DNA from 2 places in the Lacinutrix undariae genome. Region 2 is predicted to be linked to the other one. Evidence: riboswitches for the same ligand, from Rfam matches in the RefSeq annotation. Region 2 holds a riboswitch; the other holds the start of a gene.
What was found. Region 2 has a riboswitch for S-adenosylmethionine ahead of ACU4C5_RS11300 (O-acetylhomoserine aminocarboxypropyltransferase/cysteine synthase family protein). Riboswitches for the same ligand answer to the same signal wherever they lie in the genome.
Positions count from the first base shown of each region.

Region 1: it holds a riboswitch for S-adenosylmethionine, as region 2 does, so the genes downstream of both, ACU4C5_RS12810 (Na+/H+ antiporter NhaC family protein) here and ACU4C5_RS11300 (O-acetylhomoserine aminocarboxypropyltransferase/cysteine synthase family protein) in region 2, are expected to answer to the same signal.

Region 1 covers NZ_CM128809.1:2,859,365-2,866,333, reverse strand. Annotated here, with positions in the region: gene ACU4C5_RS12830 (DEAD/DEAH box helicase) at 1-882, opposite strand, end outside; gene ACU4C5_RS12825 (DEAD/DEAH box helicase) at 897-2,249, opposite strand; gene ACU4C5_RS12820 (cold-shock protein) at 2,376-2,567, opposite strand; gene ACU4C5_RS12815 (Mpo1 family 2-hydroxy fatty acid dioxygenase) at 2,656-3,141, opposite strand; SAM-I-IV-variant riboswitch at 3,263-3,359, shown strand; gene ACU4C5_RS12810 (Na+/H+ antiporter NhaC family protein) at 3,407-4,708, shown strand; gene ACU4C5_RS12805 (TetR/AcrR family transcriptional regulator) at 4,814-5,398, shown strand; gene ACU4C5_RS12800 (NAD(P)H-binding protein) at 5,400-6,065, shown strand; gene ACU4C5_RS12795 (NAD(P)H-dependent oxidoreductase) at 6,076-6,708, shown strand; gene ACU4C5_RS12790 (NADP-dependent oxidoreductase) at 6,719-6,969, shown strand, end outside.
Region 2 covers NZ_CM128809.1:2,524,712-2,531,680, forward strand. Annotated here, with positions in the region: gene thrA (bifunctional aspartate kinase/homoserine dehydrogenase I) at 1-1,268, opposite strand, end outside; gene ACU4C5_RS11300 (O-acetylhomoserine aminocarboxypropyltransferase/cysteine synthase family protein) at 1,275-2,561, opposite strand; SAM riboswitch class I at 2,692-2,810, opposite strand; gene ACU4C5_RS11305 (hypothetical protein) at 3,040-3,399, shown strand; gene ACU4C5_RS11310 (Crp/Fnr family transcriptional regulator) at 3,478-4,110, shown strand; gene ACU4C5_RS11315 (sulfite exporter TauE/SafE family protein) at 4,179-4,967, shown strand; gene ACU4C5_RS11320 (MBL fold metallo-hydrolase) at 5,027-6,439, shown strand; gene ACU4C5_RS11325 (rhodanese-like domain-containing protein) at 6,591-6,932, shown strand; gene ACU4C5_RS11330 (heavy-metal-associated domain-containing protein) at 6,934-6,969, shown strand, end outside.

The DNA of each region.
Region 1 (6,969 bases), 330 kb from region 2:
ATCTAATCCTCTTGCTGCTAAATCTGTAGCGACAATAATTTGATGTGTTCCATTTCTAAATTTTATTAAAGCACGTTCACGTTCTATTTGTTCTAATCCACCATAAAAACAACCATGAGCAATGTTGTTTTCATTAAGAAAATTACTCACAAACTGGATGGTATCTTTAAAATTACAGAAAATAATCCCGGGTTTGTTTCCTATAGTGTGTAGTAAATCTACTAAAGTTTGAAGTTTGTTTTTTGATGGAGAAATCACCTTTTTTATCTCTAATTGAGACTTTTTGGTGTGTAAATAATCAATAACCAACTCGTTTTGTAACCCTACAAACTCAGGGATTTTCATATCTTGAGTTGCCGATGTTAATACGCGCTTTTCTATATGTGGTAAATGATCAATAATATCACGCATTTGTTCTTCAAAACCTATCTCTAAAGATTTGTCAAACTCATCTAATACTAAGGTTTTTATATGTGCAGTACTGCAAGTTTCGCGACGTAAATGATCTGAAACCCGTCCTGGAGTTCCAATTAAAATAGCTGGAGCATGTGCTAATTCTATTTTATCTTTTGAAAAAGGGCGACCTCCATAAACGGCATTAGCTTTAAAACCAGATCCCATTTCGCGAATTACTTGTTCAATTTGTATTGCTAATTCTCTTGATGGTACAATAATAAGTAGTTGCACTTCTTCAATAGCTCTGTCTAGAGTAGCCATTGTAGGTAATAAAAATGCGACAGTTTTTCCTGTTCCTGTAGGAGATAACACAATTGTATTATCGGCATTAGTAATTGCTAAATGCGCTTCTTCTTGCATGTCATTTAGCGCGGTGATATTTAATTTATTTAAAATCTCCTGCTGTCCTTTTATTGGTTTTGCCATTAGTTTACGTGAGATTATGCTTGGTGTTTTTTCTTCTTTTTTGGTTTACTGTCAACTGGTTTTTCGACAATAGTTTTGTTTTCGGCAATATAATTTGATAAAATTTTATCTACCAATTCCTCTTTTGTTAAATGATGAAAAATATTTTTCACCTTAGCTTTAAAATCTTCAGGAATCTCACGATTAGGTTTCGTTTTAAATATTTTACGCGCCCAAAGTAATCCGTTATTTTCTTCAATGCTTTTAGCATCTGCTTTTTCAAATTTGGTGAAAGAAATACTTAATTCTTCTTCAAATTCAGGAATATCTTCAATTTCATCATCTTGAATAATGCTTAGTGCTAACCCCTCTGCTCCTGCTCTAGCTGTACGTCCGCTTCGGTGTACATAAGCATCATAAGTATCAGGTAAATGGTAATTAACTACGTAAGTAATTTCCTTAACGTCAATTCCACGAGCTGCCAAATCTGTGGCAACTAAAATATCAATATAACCTTCTCTAAATTGCCCCATAATACGATCACGTATTCCTTGAGATAAACTTCCGTGGATAGCTCCTGATGAGAATTTATTGATGGCTAGGTTTTTAGCTAATTTATTAACTGCAGCTTTAGTTTTACAGAAAATTATACCGCGTTCGCCTTCTTTTGAATTTAAGAAATGCATTAAAACTTCAAGTTTTTCAATAGGCTCTACAACTACATATTGGTGAGAAATACCTTGATGACCTGTTGTGGCCATGTCAGCTTCGTAAGTTCTAACGTTTTTTGATAAATAGTTTTGTACCAATTGCTTGATACTACCTATCATTGTTGCTGTAAATAAAAGTGTACGGCGTTGTTCTGGTAAGGCTTTTAAAATAGTTTCAACACCTTCTTTGTGTGCTGTAATCATTTCATCAGCTTCATCTAAAACAACATATTTCACATGTTTTAAGTTGATACCGTTGCGTTCCATAATATCTGCTAAACGTCCCGGAGTAGCAACTACAACATGTGTTGTGTTTTTTAAACGTTCTAATTGTGGTTTTATAGGTGTTCCCCCAAATAAACCTACAATTTGCAAAGTTTCATCATGAGAAGAAAACGCTTCTAAATTGGCGCAAATTTGTTGTCCAAGTTCTCTTGTTGGTGCTAAGATTAAAGTTTGAATATTGCTATTTTCAATATCTACTAATTGCAATAAAGGCAATCCAAAAGCGGCAGTTTTACCGGTTCCAGTTTTTGCTAATGCTACAACATCATTGGTTTCATTAAGAATAATAGGAATTACTTTATCCTGAATAATTGTAGGTTCAGAAATTTGTAAAGTCGCTAAACTTGATAATAGTGATGGTTTAATCCCTAACGCAGAGAACTGTTTTGACATAAGTTATAATTTTGTGCAAAGATAATAGAGTTTTGTTGGTTTTACGGTGTTATAGTTAAGTATTAAACCATAAAAAAAGCCCATCAAAATTAATTGATGAGCTTTTACTAAAAATAGATGTATATGTTATAAAACTTTTACGTTTACTGCATTTAAACCTTTTTTTCCTTCTTGTAGATCGAATTCAACTTCGTCACCTTCGCGAACTTCGTCAATTAATCCAGAAATGTGTACAAAATGTTCTTTGTCTGAACCTTCTTCAGTGATGAATCCAAAACCTTTAGTGTCGTTGAAGAATTTTACTGTTCCTTTACTCATTGTAATATATTTAATTATTTAATAATACTTTTGATAATGCAATATGCGTGCCAAAAAAAGAATGTCATGCATATTAACTGTGATTTATTTAGAATTTAATTTTCAAAGCTTCAAATAAATGGCTCATTGTCCATGCAGGACCTATCATTAAGAACTGTAAGTCTTTTATGAACGATGGTTTTTTTCCTTCATGGTTGTGTCCGATAAACTGACCAATCCATGACACGACAAAAATAATTGTCATGCTTAACCATAAAGGTGACATGTTTATCTGACTTATTAGATGAACTCCATATAAAACGATTACTGAAAAAATAAACATTGCCACAAATAACACTTTAGATAAACGGAGGTAATAAAACAAACCTAATATAATTACCAAGCTGCCATAGTGGATAAATCCCGCTATAGCTGTAGGAAAAAGAGCTATTACCATTTTTGGAACAGGAATACTTGCTAATAAACCAATAAGACTAAAAAATATCAATGGCACACATATATAATGTATCATGACATTTAATTTTGTTTGATGACTTTCTGCGTATTCTTTTAATAAGGAATCTATTACTCTCATTTATGTTGCTAATTACCTGTTATTGGTTTACAAATTACGTTTTATTAATGCATAGCTAAACATAAATTAAACTTTTTTTAAGATTTATACATATATAATTAATTACATTTGTGCTCTTAAAATTAATTATCAAGAATCTCGAAAGGAGATAGCAACCTGCATTAACAAGCAAGGTGCTAAATAGATAAGCCAATTAGTTTGGAAAAAATGTTAATTCATACTTCTCTTACTTAAATGCTATTTCCTTTTTTTAAATAAAGATATAATGGCAAAATTGAAAACAATCACACCAAAATTCTCAGCATTAATACCACTATTTGTATTTGTATTTACATTTTTAGGTGTAGGTGTTTATAAAAATGATTTTTATGCATTACCCGCTCCTATTGCAGTTATTGTAGGAATTATTGTGGCATTTTTAATGTTTAAACAATCGATAAACTCAAAAATTAATACTCTTTTAAAAGGTTGTGGAGACGATAAAATACTAACCATGTGTCTTATCTATTTATTAGCTGGCGCATTTGCTGCTATTACAAAAGCAACAGGTAGTGTAGATGCTATTGTTAATTTAGGGTTAGATGTGATAGCAATACAATATATCTATTTAGACATCTTTATTATTGCTAGTTTTCTATCAATTTCTACAGGAACTTCGGTTGGAGCTATTGTCGCTTTAGCGCCTATTATAGTTGCTATTGCTGATAAAAGTAGTGTAGATTTAGCGATATTAAGTGGCGCCTTATTAGGCGGAAGTATGTTTGGTGATAATTTGTCAGTTATTTCAGATACTACAATTGCAGCAACACAGTCTTTAGGTTGTAAAATGAGCGATAAATTTAAACAGAATATTAAAATTGCGGTTCCAGCAGCATTATTTACAATTATAATTTTGATTTTTCAAGGGTTCGGACTAAAAGACGTAGCCTCGCAAGACGTGGTTTACACTTATTCTATTCTAAAAATTCTACCTTATATTCTAGTTATTCTATTGTCTGTATTAGGTGTCAATGTTTTTATTACATTACTTTTAGGGGTAATATCGGCAGGAATATTAGGAATTATATATGGTGATTTTACGCTTTTAGAATCTTCTAAAATTGCATACATAGGATTTACTAACATGACAGAAATCTTCTTACTATCTCTGCTTACAGGTGGATTAGCTGCTTTGGTTGAAAAAAATGGAGGGATTGATTTTATATTAATAAAAATTAAAACCCTTATTAAAAGTAAAAAGTCTGCGCAATTTGGTATTGCGGCTTTAGTTAGCACCATTAATATGGCGATTGCTAATAATACGGTTTCAATTATTATTGCGGGTCCAATAGCTAAAACTATAAATGACGATTACCAATTAGATCATAAAAACACCGCTTCTATATTAGATATTTTTGCGTGTATTACTCAAGGACTTCTACCCTATGGTGCACAAGTTTTAATGATTTTAAGTTTTTCTAACGGAAAAATAGATTATTTAGATTTGGTTACTAATACTTGGTATTTATTATCACTTTCCATTTATACCTTATTATTTATTAGCTTTAAACCCTTTCAGAAAGGATAAATTCATATTTATTTCTTCTACTTAAATAAATGAAAAATTAAATATTTGTTAAAAAGAGAATGAACGTTCATTTTTATTATATCTTTGTATTAGAATAATAAGACAATGGCAAAACTTCAAAAAAGTATAGAGAAAAGAAACGCATTAATTAAAGCAACTATCGAGTTGGTAAATAATAATGGTTTTCATGCAACGCCTATGAGCAAGATTGCTAAAATGGCTAATGTATCTCCTGCTACTATTTACTTGTATTTTGAAAACAAACAAGATTTAGTAAATAAAACGTATGTAGAAGTTAAAGAAAAATACACCCAATATGCTTTTGAAACTTACAAGGAAAATATGCCTATTGAAACTGGTTTTGAATTGATTTGGAAACGTATTGCAGACTTTAAACTTAAAGAATGTGAAAACGCTATGTTTTTAGCACAATGTGATAACACGCCAATGATTGATGAAGAAAGCAGACAAGAAGGTATTAAACATTTACAACCCCTACTCGACCTTTGGACTAGAGGAAAAGCAGAGGGAATTATAAAACCATTATCCGAATATATACTATATGCTTACGCTATAAACCCGTTATCCTTTTTAATGATGACTCAAAAACGTGGTGCTTTTACATTAAATAAAACACATATTGAAGAAGCATATCAATCGGCTTGGAACAGTATAAAAGTGTGCAAATAAGATGAAGAAAACAGCAATTATATTAGGAGCAACTGGGTTAACTGGTAATTATCTTCTTCAAAAATTAATTGAAGATCATCGTTACGAGCATATCAAATTATTTTCTCGAAAGAAAATATATGGTTTACCAAATAAAGTGACTCAATATATAGGTAACCTTTTAGAATTAGATCAGTTTACTCAAGACTTTAAAGGCGACGAAATATATTGTTGCATTGGTACAACAGCAAAAAAGACACCTAATAAAACGTTTTACAAGCAAATAGATTATGGGATTCCGGTAGCTGCAGCTAAACTGGCTAAGACGAATAACATAAACACCTTTTTAGTGATTTCAGCAATGGGAGCAAATAAAAACAGTTCGGTGTTTTATAATAAAACAAAAGGTGAAATGGAACATGATGTGTTGCAGCAACATATTAAAAACATTTATATATTAAGACCTTCTTTAATTGCTGGCGAACGAAAAGAGCAACGTGTATTAGAGAGAATTGGATTAACCATATTTAAAGTGATTCAACCTTTATTTATAGGTAAACTGAAAAAATATAAAAGTATTTCAGCAGAATATATAGCTGAAGCAATGCTGAATTTAGCAAATCAAACACAACAGAAGGATGTTATTATTCCTTCAGACGAAATAGAAAAAATAGCACATAACAACTAAAAAAAATACTATGGAATTATTAGATAAATTAAACTGGAGATACGCAGCTAAAGCAATGAATGGCGAAAAAGTATCAGAAGAAAAAATACAAAATATTCTTGAAGCTGCTCGTTTAGCACCAACTTCTAGTGGATTACAACCTTTTGAGATTTTTGTAATCAAAAATCAAGATATTAAAGAGAAAATAAGACCGGTAGCATGGAACCAATCTATGATTACAGACTGTTCTCACCTACTCGTTTTTGCCGCTTGGGACACTTATACGGCAGATCGTATTAACCACATGTTCGATTTAACTAATGATATTCGTGGATTTAAAAATGAAGGTTGGGAAAATTACCGACAAATGTTATTGAGTTCTTATCCTCAAAAAGATGCCGAAGAAAACTTTAATCACGCAGCAAAGCAAGCTTATATCGCTTTTGCTAACGCAGTTACTGCCGCAGCTTTTGAAGGTGTAGATGCAACGCCAATTGAAGGTTTTGAGCCAGATGCCGTAGATGAAATTTTAGGATTACGTGAAAAAGGATTGCGTAGTGCTGTTTTATTACCATTAGGATACCGAAAAGAAGATGCAGATTGGTTAGTAAACTTAGTAAAAGTGAGAAAACCTATGGAAGAATTAGTAACCGTAATTGAATAAGGAAAAGATGATGACAAAGACTATTTTATTAAACAACAGACCAGAAGGAAAGCCAACACTTTCTAATTTTGAATTTATAACTGAAGACAAATCATTAACACTTAAAGATGGAGAAATTCTACTTGAAGCAACTTATGTTTCTGTAGATCCATATTTAAGAGGAAGAATGAGTGATGCAAAATCTTACGTCCCTCCTTTTCAGCTTAATGAACCTGTACAGTCGGGTGTTGTAGCAAAAGTTACCGCTACAAAAAACAGCAA
Region 2 (6,969 bases):
AGATTTACGCCTTCAAGTAGGTTTTCTAAAACTGAAAATTCATGAGATAAATCAACCGTTTGGTTTGGCGCTAATTGATAGGCTTTTAATGTTTCAAAATCATTTTTGTAATCTTGTTTTTGTGCTGCTTTTTCTAAAATAGCTTCTAACTCATTAGTCGTATTTCCTCTTGCAGAAACTACAATAGCAATGTTTTGATCTTCTTTTACTTTTGAAGTTGTAATTTTTAATACATTTTGAATTCCTTCTCCATTAGCTAAAGATCTTCCTCCAAATTTTAAGATTTTTAATTTTTTAGCTTTAGATTTTTCACAAAATATAGGTGCTATAATATCTTGTAGCTGTTTGTATTCAATAAGAAAAGCATCATGACCATGTACGGAGTTTATTTCCTTATAGGTGACGTTTTCTTTAGTTTGCGCAATGGTTTTAAACGTTTGCTTGTTTTCTTCCGCAGAAAAAAATAAATCTGAGTTAACGCCAATAATATGAATGTTAGCATCAATACTATCTAAAATATCTATTGGTAATGTACCATCTTTGGTAACATCAATAGTTTTTAATAGCTGATTCATTAATTTATAAGACGCCAATTGATAACGTTCTTGCAGTTTTTCGCCATGATGTAACAGCCAACTTTCAATATTAAAAATCTTTAATTCTTCGTTTTTAGAACGTTTAAAACGGGATTTAAAAGACTCAGGCGTTCGGTAACATAACATTGCATGCATACGCGCATCATGAACAGGTTGGCTAGAGTTGACTAAAAATTGTTCTTGTATTTGACAGTTTGCTATTAACCAATCTGTAGATTTCCAATCGGTTGCCACCGGAATAAAATGCTGTGTGATTTTGGTGTTTAAAATAACCATTTCCCAAGCAATTCCTCCGCCAAGAGAACCTCCAATTAGCGCAAATAATTTATTGATTTTTAACGCTTTTAAACCTAATAAAAATAGATTAGCAATATCTCTAGCTATAAAATTTTTATAGTCTTCAATTATAAATTCATCATAACCATTACCAGGAATATTAAATGTTATAATGGTATATTTATTAGTATCTATGGTTTTATTTTGACCTATCAAATCTTTCCACCAACCTTCAGTACCAGCTACATTACTATTTCCGGTAAGGGCGTGATTTACCAAAATTATAGGTGCGCTATGTAATGATTTACCGAAAATTTGGTAAGACAACGGAATGGTTATTGTCTTACCGCTTTCGGTTTTAAAATCTGATATTTTAATAGTATGAAGCTGTTGCATTTTAAATTAGATTTTTGAGTTTATAACTTTAAAAGCATTCAATAAATCGGTTTTTAAATCTTCTACATCTTCCAATCCTATAGATAATCTAATTAAATCTTTAGTAACACCTGTTGCTTCTTGTTGCTCATCATTTAATTGTTGGTGCGTGGTACTTGCTGGGTGAATAATTAGCGATTTGGTATCTCCAATATTTGCTAACAGTGAAAATAACTTAGTGGTGTCTGCAATTGTTTTTGCTGATTCAAAACCGCCTTTTATACCAAAAGTAACGAGTCCGCTTTGTCCTTTTGGTAAATATTTTTCAGCTAATTTTTTGTATTTACTACTTTCTAATCCAGGATAGTTTACCCAAAGCACTTGATCTTGTTGCTCTAACCATTTTGCAATTTCTAAAGCACTTTCGCTATGTCTTTTGATTCTGATTTCTAAAGTTTCTAAACCTTGAATAATTTGAAAAGCGTTAAACGGACTTAAAGCAGCTCCGTAATCGCGTAATCCTTCAATACGAACTTTTGCAATAAATGCCGCTTCTTTTAAAACATCGGTGTAAACTAAACCATGATATCCTGCTGAAGGTTCAGTAAATTCGGGAAATTTTCCGTTTGCCCAATTAAAAGTTCCGGCATCAATAATAACACCACCTAGCGAGGTTCCGTTTCCATTAATATATTTTGTTAGCGAGTGAATAACAATATTTGCACCGTATTTAATTGGGTTGAGTAGGGAAGGAGTTGCTACCGTATTATCTACAATTAGCGGCACTTGAGCTATTTTAGCTTCGTTTGCTATGGCTTCAATATCTAAAACATCTAACTTCGGATTTCCTAAAGATTCAATAAAGAAAGCTCTTGTGTTTGGGGTTACAGCATTTTTAAAGGCTTCAATATCCGAAGGATCAACAAAAGTTGTAGTAATCCCGTGTCTTGGTAAAGTGACATTTAATAAATTGTAAGTTCCACCATACAAACTACTTGAAGCCACAATATGATCTCCTGTTTTTAATAATGTTAGTAGTGTAGTTGCAATAGCTGCAGTACCAGAAGCTGTTGAAACTGCTGCAATTCCGCCTTCTAAAACGGCTAGACGTTCTTCTAAAATAGAATTTGTAGGATTGTTTATTCGGGTGTAAATATTACCAGGTTGCGATAAACTGAATAAATTTGCAGCATGATCTGAATCGTTAAAAACATAAGCTGAAGATTGATAAATAGGAACCGCTCTAGTTCCTCCATTTGTAGTAACATCGTGACCTGCATGCAACGCGTTTGTTGCGAATTTTTGTGTACTCATTTTTCTTTTTTTTTGAGTTAATAAAAAATTAAAACAAAAAGTCAATGCTATCTGTAAAATGATAGCTCTATGAGAAAAATGTTAAAAAGAAGTTGCTGAAAATTTTAAAAGATATTTTTAAAATTTACACGCGTTATCTATCCATAAAACCTAAAATAAGTTTTGGTAGAATTTAGCACCTTCTTTATAAAATATAAAGGGTTGCTAAGGCTTCAAAGGGTCTAATCCCTCCACCTTTCTTGATAACATAATCAATAAGATATTGAACTTTATGAACACAAAGATTGTTTAATTAAAATGGATTTTCCAAATTTTTTTTCAGAATTATAATTTAATTAAGAAGATAGATACTTATAATTTGATGACATTTTTAAAAGTTTGAAACCATTTTAATATTGAAAAATTCACAATGATTAATCACATTATTTTGATTAAAAAACAATAAAGAATTGTTACTTTGTATTCAAATAAAAATAGAATGACAATTAGCGATATAGGAGGTGATTACAACATTGTAGGACAGAATCAAGATGCTGAAAAGCACACATATAAAGGCACACTTTCTTTACAAGTAAATAATAAAAATCAAGTACTTGCCGAATGGTATATTGGTGAAACCCAAACACAGGTAGGAATAGGTTTTTTTAAGAACAATATTTTAGTAATTAATTTTAAATATAAGGGAGAAGATGATCAAATTTATAAAGGTGTTGTAGTTTATAAATGTTTAACTAAAGATTTTTTTGAAGGTTTTTGGTCTGAAGATTTTGGAGATTCCATGTATTTGGGAGAAGAAAAATGCTTTCGTATTTTAAAAAATAGCACACTTTTAAATTAAGTTTTTTATATAAATAATAAAACAAGTCCACTTAATTTCAACAATAATAGTATATTTAATTTTCCTAATAAAAGGTTTATGATAGATCATTTAAAACAACATTACGGCTATATTTTTGAAGATGAGTTATTAGAAGAAATTCATCGTGTAGCTGTTGTTAAACAAGTTAAAGAGGGAGATAAACTTATTGAAATTGACAACTATATTACAGCAATGCCATTACTATTAAGCGGTGCCGTAAAAATTATAAGAGAAGATAAAGATGGTTATGAATTGGTGTTGTATTTTATTGAAAAAGGAGATACTTGTGCAATGACACTATCGTGTTGTATGGGACAGAAAAAAAGTAAAATTAGAGCTATTGCTGAAACAGATACAGAATTATTGATGATTCCTGTTGAAAAAATGGGACTTTGGATGAGTACGTATAAAAGTTGGCAAAACTTTATTTTACAAAGTTATTATGAACGCATGACTGAACTTCTTGAAGCGATTGATACGATTGCTTTTTTAAAAATGGACGAAAGAGTATTTAAATATCTAAAAGATAAAGCAATGATAAATCATAACCATATCGTACAAGTGACACATCAACAAATTGCTAACGATATGCATACTTCTCGTGTTGTTATTTCAAGGTTGTTAAAAGCTCTAGAAAACGAAAAAAAGATTCAACTTCATAGAAATGCAATAACTATTTTAGAACTTTAATTGATGTGTAACTTTTATTACTTTCAAATTAAAAAGAGTAACTTACCTTTGTTAAAAAATAGATTATAGTGGTTGATATTTTAGGATATATAGGGGCGTTTTTAATTGGAGGAGTCCTTGGACTTTTAGGTGGAGGTGGTTCCATTTTAACGGTACCATTATTAGTGTATTTATTAGGCTTTAATCCTGTAGTGGCCACAGCATATTCGTTATTTGTAGTTGGCTCATCATCTATTGTTGGTGTTATTCAGAAGCATCAAAAAAAATTAGTCGATTTTAAAACTGGATTGTTATTTTGTTTTCCATCATTTGTAGCTGTTTATATAACTAGACGTTATGTGGTACCAAATATACCTGATGTTATTTTTAAGATTGATAACTTTCATTTAACTAAAGGTATGGCAATTATGGTGTTTTTTGCTTTAGTGATGATTATGGCAGCCAGCTTAATGATTAAAACAAAAAAGGAAACACAGCAAGAAAAACAACAACAACCTTATTATAAGGTGTTTATTCAAGGTTCAATTATAGGATTAATTACTGGATTAATAGGTGCAGGAGGTGGTTTTTTGTATGTACCAGCATTAGTATTATGGTCTGGGTTACCTATGAAAAAAGCTGTAGGAACTTCATTAATAATCGTCGCATTAAACTCCCTCGTAGGTTTTTATGGCGATTTGCAAAATTTAGATCCCGATTGGAATTTTCTACTTATTTTTTCAGCACTTACCGTTCTCGGAATTTTAGTAGGAGGATTTCTTTCAAAATATATTTCGAATAAAAAATTAAAAAAGAGCTTTGGCTACTTCATATTAGTCATGGCCGTTTATATTATAATAAAAGAATTTACAAAATAACATCACAAATTTTATCTTTGTAAATTGAAGATTACAGATAGAGCATTAAAGAATTAATTATGAAAATAGAACAAATATATACAGGATGTCTAGCACAAGGTGCTTACTATATTGAAAGTGAAGGTGAAGTTGCAATTATTGACCCTCTACGTGAAGTATCGCCATATATAGAGCGTGCAAAGAAGGATAATGCCAAGATTACTTATATTTTTGAAACTCATTTTCATGCCGATTTTGTTAGCGGACATGTTACATTATCAAAACAAACTGGCGCACCAATTGTATTTGGACCAAATGCAGCACCTAGTTTTAAGGCTATTGTAGCAACAGATAAACAAGTCTTCAAATTAGGAAATATTACAATTACAACTTTACATACTCCAGGTCATACTATGGAGAGTACCACGTATTTATTAAAAGATGCTAACGGAAAAGATTATGCGATTTTTAGTGGTGACACCTTATTTTTAGGAGATGTTGGGCGACCAGATTTAGCTCAAAAAGGTGCCGATTTAACACTAGAAGATTTAGCAGGTTATTTATACGATAGTTTACGCACACAAATTATGCCTTTAGCAGATGATGTGATTGTATATCCTGCGCATGGTGCTGGTTCAGCTTGTGGAAAAAACATGATGAAAGAAACGGTTGATACTTTAGGGAATCAAAAACAGATGAATTACGCTTTACGTGCCGATATGACTAAAGCTGAATTTATTGAAGAAGTAACCGATGGGTTATTACCACCACCACATTATTTTCCTTTAAATGTAAAGATGAATAAAGAAGGATATGATGATATTGATACCGTAATTAAACGCGGTACAAAAGCATTATCTCCGGCAGAATTTGAAGCGATTGCAAATGATACCGAAGCAATCATTTTGGATGTGCGTCACCAAACCGAATTTGTAAAAGGATTTATTCCTCGCTCAATTTTTATAGGAATTGATGGCGGTTTTGCACCATGGGTTGGCGCATTAATTAGAGATGTCAAACAACCTATTTTATTAGTTGTTGATGCCGGTAGAGAAGAAGAAACAATTACACGTTTATCTCGTGTTGGATTTGATAATACTATTGGGTTTTTAGACGGAGGATTTAATGCTTGGAAAGCAGCAGGTAAAGCAACAGATGATTTAATCTCTATCTCTGCCGAAGAATTTAAAACACGTTTAGAAACTTCAGAGATTCCTGTATTTGATGTTAGAAAAGAAGGCGAATTTACTGCTGCTCATATTGCAGATGCACATTTTACTCCTTTAGATTTCTTAAACGATTATATTTCAGAATTTCCTACCGATAAAACATTTTATGTACACTGTGCTGGAGGATATCGTTCGGTGATTGCAGCATCCATATTAAAGAGTAGAGGTATTCATAATCTAGTAGATGTTGCTGGAGGTTTTGGAGCTATTAAAAAAGCAGGCATTCCTGTAACAGATTTTGTTTGTCCTTCAACATTAAAATAAAAACAAACACATCTTTAAAGAGCGTAAATTACATCAGTTGTAGTTTACGCTTTTTTTTTGATATGTAACAAAGGTTACTAATAAGTTGTTTCAAATCAATTAATTTTATGACATAATATGTTTTAGTAATAAAAGAAAACACATCGTTATTATGTCTATATTTTCAAGATTATTTGGTGAAAAAACACCACAAAGTAAAGCAATAAAAGTATTGTCTCCATTACATTTTAAAACAAAAATCACTAATAATAACGTACAGTTAGTTGATGTAAGAACGCTTAATGAATTTAATACGCAACATATTAATAAAGCAATTAATATTGATTTTTTTTCAAATAATTTTCAAGAAAAATTTAACAAATTAAATAAAGATCAGGCTGTTTACATATACTGTAGAAGTGGAGGTAGAAGTAGAAAAGCTTCAAATAAATTGGCAACATTAGGTTTTCTTGAAATATATGATTTACAAGGAGGACTTTTAAACTATAAATAAAATGAAAACATCAATAATAGTACAAAATTTAAAATGT